Regions from separate parts of the Kitasatospora sp. NPDC001175 genome, predicted to be linked through region 2. Evidence: riboswitches for the same ligand, from Rfam matches in the RefSeq annotation. Region 2 holds a riboswitch; each other region holds the start of a gene.

Region 1 (2,255 bases), on a different contig from region 2:
CCGGGCGGCCCGGTCGCCCCGTCCGCCGAGGGTGACATGCACATCCACAATTGGCCCAATCAGATCGATCCGAATTGGAGCTTAGCCAAGGCCAGTTGGTCACGTAGCGTCTCCTCGGACACTCAAGGAGCAGGAGATTCGTACATGACGACTGTCGAGACGACCGTTGAGACGACGGCCGTGGACATGTGGTTCGACCCGGTGTGCCCGTGGGCGTGGATCGGCTCGCGCTGGCTGCTGGAGGTGGAGCAGGTCCGTCAGGTCCGCAGCCGGTTCCGGGTGTTCGGCCTCGCCGCGCACAACGACGGCCGCGAGGTGGACGACTGGTACCGCCAGTGGCTCGCCGAACGGCGGGGCCCGGCCAGGGTGGTGCTGGCCGCCGAACGCGCGCACGGCAGCGAGGTGCTGCGGGACCTGTACACCGCCCTCGGCAACCGGATCCACCTCGAGAAGGCCCCCATCGGCCGAGAGCTGTACCTGGCCGCGCTGGAGGAGGCGGGCCTGCCCGCCGGACTCGCCGACGCCGCCGACGACGCCGGGCTCGACCCGGTCCTGCTGGCCGGCAACCGGGCGGCCCTCGACCCCATCGGCGAGGACCTCGGCGTGCCCGCGATCCACATCGCCGGTCCCGACGGCTCGGTCAATGCGTTCTTCGGTCCGGTGGTGAGCCCGATCCCCCGCGGTGAGGCGGCCGGGCGGCTGTGGGACGGCATACTGCTCGTCACGGAGGCCGAGGGGTTCTTCGAACTCAAGCGCGGCCGCACATGCGGGCCGATCGTCGACTGACGCGCGCCGGCCGCCTCGTCCGCCCCCCCCGGGGGGGGCGGTGGCCGCCGTGACCGCCATGGACAGTCGAGAGATTTGTCCGATTAGGGCACTTATGCAGCATTGTGTCAGTGAATATGGCAATCCATCAGATCTTCACTGGATGTCCATGTGATGCGCATGATACGAACTTGTGTCTTCCGGGTCGATCTGCCTAGCGTTCAGGCTGTTCGCACCTGCGGACCCTGCCGCCGGGACGCCGAGTCCTGTCCACCGGTCGGCCGGACGTCGAGCAGTGCACCGGGCAGGAGCGGGGGAACCAGGTAGTTTGCCGCGCCCTGCTCGACCCGTTCGCGGGCGAGACGAGCGCGGCTAGGGGTGAAGCCGCCGTGTGCGGCCGGGCTACCTCACGGCCCGAACCCGACAGCTCACCTCGCAGGCGTCGCAGAGGGACGCCCCATGCTGACTTCAGGTACCGGCCGGCATCGCCGCGCGCGCCGGAGGCACACCCCGCGGCTGGCCGCCACCGCCGGGATCGCCGGCGCCGGCCTCATGCTGCCGCTGCTGAGCGCGAGCGGAGCCTCCGCCGCGCCCGGCTCCCACACCTACGCGAGCCATGCCGGGTGGCAGGAGCACCACCAGTACCGGCACCAGAACGACTCCGATCAGCACCACCACCAGGCCGGCCCGCACGCCGCGCGGCCCTCCGCTCCGGCCTCGGCCGAAGCCTCGCACGCCTCGCCGTCGCCGTCCGCCCCGGCCTCCCACGCCTCGGAATCCGCGACCGCGCGCCCAGGCGGCGAGTCCCAGGGCTCCCACTCCGTGCGGCCCTCCGCTCCGACTTCGGCCCCGGCGTCGCACACGTCCGCGCCGTCGTCCCCGGCCGCCTCTCCGTCCGCCCCGGCCACGCACGCCCCCGCCCCCGCGGCCACCACCCCGGCCGCGCAGACCGGTTCGAGCTCGGACGCCGTGCAGCAGGTGCTCGGCCTGATCAACCAGGCGCGGGCCGCCCAGGGTCTGCCGGCCTACACCATCACGGCAGGGCTGACCAGCAGCTCCGAGGCCCACAACCAGACGATGGCCGGCGGCTGCGGCATGTCCCACCAGTGCCCGGGCGAGGCCGAGTTGGGTGCACGGGTGACGGCCGCGGGCGTCCAGTGGAACGCCGTCGGGGAGAACATAGGCTACGGCAACGGGGTCTCCACCTCGGCCCAGGACATCGCCGCAATGGCGGTCAGTCTGACCCAGGACATGCTGAACGAGACGCCGCCGGACGACGGCCACCGCAAGAACATCCTCAGCAGCGAGTTCACCCACATCGGCATCGCCGTCTACCGGGATGCCAGTGGAACCGTCTGGCTCACCCAGGACTTCTCCAACTGACCCGTCCGTCAAGGACGTAGGCCGAGGTCGACCCGCCCCCCCGGGGGGCGGGTCGGGCGCCTCCGCCTCGCGGGCGCCAGGCCCGTGGGGCGGAGCGCGCACGGCGG
Region 2 (2,255 bases):
CACCGTCAACCTGATCGGCAACGGTCTGTACGCGCTGCTGCGCAACCCGGGGCAGCGCGCGCTGCTGCAGGAGTCCGTGGCACGCGGCGAGAAGGAGCTGCTGGCCACCGGGGTGGAGGAACTGCTGCGCTACGACGGGCCGGTGGAGCTGGCCACCTGGCGGTTCGCGACCAGTCCGCTGACCATCGGCGGGGTGGAGATCCCGGTCGGCGACCCGGTGCTGGTGGTGCTGGCGGCCGCGGACCGCGACCCGGCCAGGTTCGCCGCGCAGAACACGCTCGATCTGGCCCGGAAGGACAACCCGCACCTGGGTTTCGGCCACGGAATCCACTACTGCATCGGCGCTCCGCTGGCCCGGCTGGAAGGCCAGATCGCGCTGGCGACCCTGCTGACCCGGCTGCCCGACCTGACCCTTGCCGCCGAAGGCGCCGAACTGCGCTGGCGCGGCGGTCTGATCATGCGTGGCCTGCGCGAACTCCCGGTTTCCTTTACCGCGCGACAGGGCTGATCTTCCCCGTAATCCAGAAGTCATTCTCGGGATTTCGGTGAGATGTGCCACATGGTCCGCGCCGCCTTCCGGACACCCGGCGAACCGGGCGTGTCGAGCTGACGGCGTGTCGGGCTTGTCCCCGTTTGTCGATCTCTGAATGCGCATCAAACCGGACAAAGTCACATCGTTTGTGGGCGCATATAAACACAGCGTAATTCTCGTGTGATGTACGGGATATGAGCTTGTGATTGGTGTGACGGTATGCGTAGTCTCCGATGAGTTCGCAGCTGCGAACCCCGTTGCGTGGAACGCCAAACCTTGCCCATCACGCCTCGGGACACCGACCAGAACCCTTGGGCAAGGGCGGGGGACCCAGGTTTCGTCGCCGTTCCCACGGCTTGGGGTGAAGCCGCGTCGGCAGGGCAGGAAGCGTTCCTGTCCCGCTCGCCGCGGCCGGGCCAACCTCCCGGTCCGAACCCGACAGCTCACCTCGCAGGCGTGCGGAGAGGACACCTTCATGCTGTTCACCGGTTCGGGCCGTCATCGTCGCAAGACCCAGGCCGAGAAGGCCATCGCCGCTGCCGGTGTGGCCGGCGTCGGTCTAGCGCTGCCGCTGCTCACCGCCACCGGCGCACACGCCGCCTCCGTGTCGGCCTGGGACAAGGTCGCCGACTGCGAGAGCGGCGGCGACTGGAGCATCAACACCGGCAATGGCTTCTACGGCGGACTCCAGTTCACCTCCAGCACCTGGAAGGCCTACGGCGGCGGCCAGTACGCGGGCCAGGCCAACCAGGCGAGCAAGGGCCAGCAGATCGCGATCGCCGAGAAGGTCCTCGCCTCGCAGGGTCCCGGCGCCTGGCCGGTCTGCTCCGTCAAGGCAGGTCTGTCCAGGGGCGGTTCGGCCGCCGACGTGGACACCAGCAGCCACACCCGCAGCTCCGGCTCGGGCTCCTCGGGCAGCAAGAGCAGCACCAAGAGCTACAAGAGCCAGTCCTCCCAGGACTCTTCGCGCACGGTTGCCACTCCGTCCTTCCCGGGCAAGGCCGGTTACGACGCCGAGTCGGGCAAGTACTGGTACCAGAAGAGCGGCGGCTGGTACTGGACCAGCCACCAGAGCATCTACGAGCAGTTCGCGGGCGGCGCCGCCGAGAAGGCCCCGGCGCAGAGCCCGGTGTCCGCCGCGGCCACCACGCAGAGCGCCGCCACCGGCGACTACACCGTCAAGGAGGGTGACACCCTGTCGGGCATCGCCCAGGCCCAGCACCTCTCCGGTGGCTGGCAGCACCTCTACGACGTCAACCGCGCCACCATCGGCGGCAACGCCAACCTGATCCTCCCCGGTCAGGTGCTCAAGCTGGGCTGACCCCAGGTGGCATGAGGGGCCGTTTCCGCCGCGTCGCGGAAACGGCCCCACTTGTCGCGCTTGTGGTCATTCAGGTGAACTACCGGCTGGTAGAGCGGCCACACGCTGAGACGGAGCCAAGGGCAGCGTGGCCCGGAGGCCCGGTGCGGTTAGGCTCTGGTCGTAACGACTCCGCAATCGTCCGCAGACTGCACCCCCTGTCCGTAGGACCTGCTTCCGCTAGGAGATGCCTCGTGCCGTCCATTGATGTCGTCGTAGCCCGTGAGATTCTCGACTCGCGCGGCAACCCCACGGTCGAGGTCGAGGTCGGCCTCGACGACGGCAGCACCGGTCGTGCCGCTGTCCCGTCCGGCGCCTCCACCGGCGCCTTCGAGGCCCTGGAGCTTCGTGACGGCGACAAGA
Region 3 (2,255 bases), on a different contig from region 2:
GGCGTGATGCCCGGCCTTCCGATGCTCGACCGGCTCGCCGAGATCCTCTCCGCCGAGTACCAGGCCCACTCGGTGGCCGGTCCCGGCGAGCGCACCGTGATCGACGTGGTACCGGCCTCGCTCGGCGGTGACGGCGGCGGCTGGCGGGTCCGCTACGTCCCCTTCAACGGCGGCGGTGTCGTTCCCTCCGATCTCGTCGGCCGCAGTGAGCGGCGCCGGATCGCGGTCACCCTGGGCACGGTGCTCACCGAGTACGCCGGTGTCAACCCGATCGCCTGGCTCACCGAGCAGGCCGCCGAGGTCGACGCGGACTTCCTGCTCGCCGTCGGCAGCGCCGACCTGAGCCCGCTGGGCACCCTGCCCGACAACATCCGTCCGCTCCCGTGGACGCCGCTGGCCGAGCTCCTCGACGTCAGCGACGCCGTGATCCACCACGGCGGTTCCGGGACCATGCTCACCGCCGCCGTCGCCGGCGTGCCGCAGCTGATCCTGCCGCAGGGCGCCGACCACTTCATCAACGTGGACGCCGCCGTGGCCAAGGGGTACGGGCTGCGTTCGGACAGCGACTCGGTGGACGCCACGCTGCTCACCCGGCTGCTCGACGACAAGACCCTGCGCGACGCGGCTGCCGCCCTGCAGGACGAGATCGACGAACTGCCGTCGCCGGCAGCCCTGGTCGGCGACTTCGAGCGGCTGTACCGCGAGACCCGCTGAGCACCGCCCGATCCGTCACGTCCGCCGAGGGGCGCGGGAACCAGCATGACCGCACATCTCCGAGGTGCGTGGTCGCCCACGCTGGTCCGCGCGCCGCTCAGCGGTGTTCCTGCACCCGACAGTGGGCTCGGCGAACTCCTCGGTCAGCGGCGAGGCACGCGTCCCGCACCAGGCGAGGCGGACCTGGTGCGGGGCGACACCGGTGATCGGGAGGTGCACGATCTCGGGGCGCGGGCGGGCGGGCGCGGTCGAACGGCGGCCCCGGTACAGCAGCGGCACACCCAACTCCGCTCCCCGCTCTGAGTGTCCATGCGGAGCCGGCCCCGGGCTCGTGGGCAGCAGCAGAGCCGGAGTCCAGTGGAAGGCTGAACGAATGTCGTGATTTTTGTGTGATGCACCGGATGCGGGCTTGTTATCCAGGTGATGATCCCTCTAATCTCCCTGCAGTTCGCCGTTGCGGACTCCCGGACGCAGTACGCCGAGTCCTGCCCATTCGCGCTCCGGGACATCGAGCACACCCTGGGCAGGAGCGGGGGAACCAGGTCAGTCGCCGTCCCCCACGGCTTGGGGTGAAGCCGCGTACCCACGCGGCCGGGCCACCTCCCGGTCCGAACCCGACAGCTCACCTCGTAGGCGTACGGAGAGGAATGTTCCGTGGTCTTTTCCGGCTCTGGCCGCCACCGCCGTCCCACCCAGGCCGACCGCGCCATCGCCGCCGCCGGCGTGGCGAGCGTGGGTCTGGCGCTCCCGCTGCTCACCGCTTCCGGGGCACACGCCGCGCCCGTCAAGACCTGGGACGCCGTGGCCCAGTGCGAAACCGGCGGCAACTGGAGCGCTGACGACGGCCAGGGCCACTACGGCGGCCTCGGTCTGACGCAGCGCGCCTGGGTCTCGCACGGTGGCGACAAGTACGCCGCCGAGCCCGACCACGCCACCAGGAGCCAGCAGATAGCCGTGGCCGAGCGGGTCCTCGAAGACTCCGGCACCGGCCTCTGGCCCAACTGCGCCGCGCAGGCCGGTCTGACCGATCAGGGCGGCAAGGGCGGCCGGCACGATGACGGTGACAAGGGCCGTCAGAACGATGACGGCGACAAGGCCGGTACCGCGCCCGGTTCGCAGGCTTCGGCCACGCCCACGCCGGCCCCCGCGCCTGACGCCCCGGCGGCCGCCCCCACTCCGAGCGTGCCTTCCGCCGACACCACTCCGCCCGGCACCCCAGCTCCGACCTTCCCCGGCCGCGCGGGCTACGACCCGGCCGCCGGCGTGTACTGGTACCAGGACAACGGCGTCTGGCACTGGACCGTCCAGCACGACATCTACATCAAGCACATGGACAGCGCGGCGGCCACCGCCCAGCCGAGCGCCGGCACCGACACCACCTCGCCGAGCCCGGCGGCTCCGGGCACCTCGCAGCCGGCGCAGCCGGGCGTCCCGACGACGGGGGCCACCCCCTCGATGCCGGCGACCGGCACCCCCGCCCCCGGCTCCGCGACCGGTACCCCGCAGCTTCCGGGCACACCCACCGCGGGTTCCGGCGCCGC

The links. Region 2 has a riboswitch for cyclic di-AMP ahead of ACWDAK_RS14840 (transglycosylase family protein). Riboswitches for the same ligand answer to the same signal wherever they lie in the genome.
Region 1: linked by a shared signal. The riboswitch ahead of ACWDAK_RS37380 (CAP domain-containing protein) and the one ahead of ACWDAK_RS14840 (transglycosylase family protein) in region 2 are both predicted to bind cyclic di-AMP.
Region 3: linked by a shared signal. The riboswitch ahead of ACWDAK_RS13875 (transglycosylase family protein) and the one ahead of ACWDAK_RS14840 (transglycosylase family protein) in region 2 are both predicted to bind cyclic di-AMP.

Annotation. Positions count from the first base shown of each region.
Region 1 is NZ_JBSFJU010000100.1:10,622-12,876, reverse strand. It holds gene pdxR (MocR-like pyridoxine biosynthesis transcription factor PdxR) at 1-42, opposite strand, end outside; gene ACWDAK_RS37385 (DsbA family protein) at 145-786, shown strand; cyclic di-AMP (ydaO/yuaA leader) riboswitch at 1,090-1,222, shown strand; gene ACWDAK_RS37380 (CAP domain-containing protein) at 1,225-2,148, shown strand.
Region 2 is NZ_JBSFJU010000016.1:119,961-122,215, reverse strand. It holds gene ACWDAK_RS14845 (cytochrome P450 family protein) at 1-508, shown strand, start outside; cyclic di-AMP (ydaO/yuaA leader) riboswitch at 823-1,003, shown strand; gene ACWDAK_RS14840 (transglycosylase family protein) at 1,008-1,853, shown strand; gene eno (phosphopyruvate hydratase) at 2,087-2,255, shown strand, end outside.
Region 3 is NZ_JBSFJU010000015.1:53,734-55,988, forward strand. It holds gene ACWDAK_RS13870 (nucleotide disphospho-sugar-binding domain-containing protein) at 1-714, shown strand, start outside; cyclic di-AMP (ydaO/yuaA leader) riboswitch at 1,220-1,364, shown strand; gene ACWDAK_RS13875 (transglycosylase family protein) at 1,369-2,255, shown strand, end outside.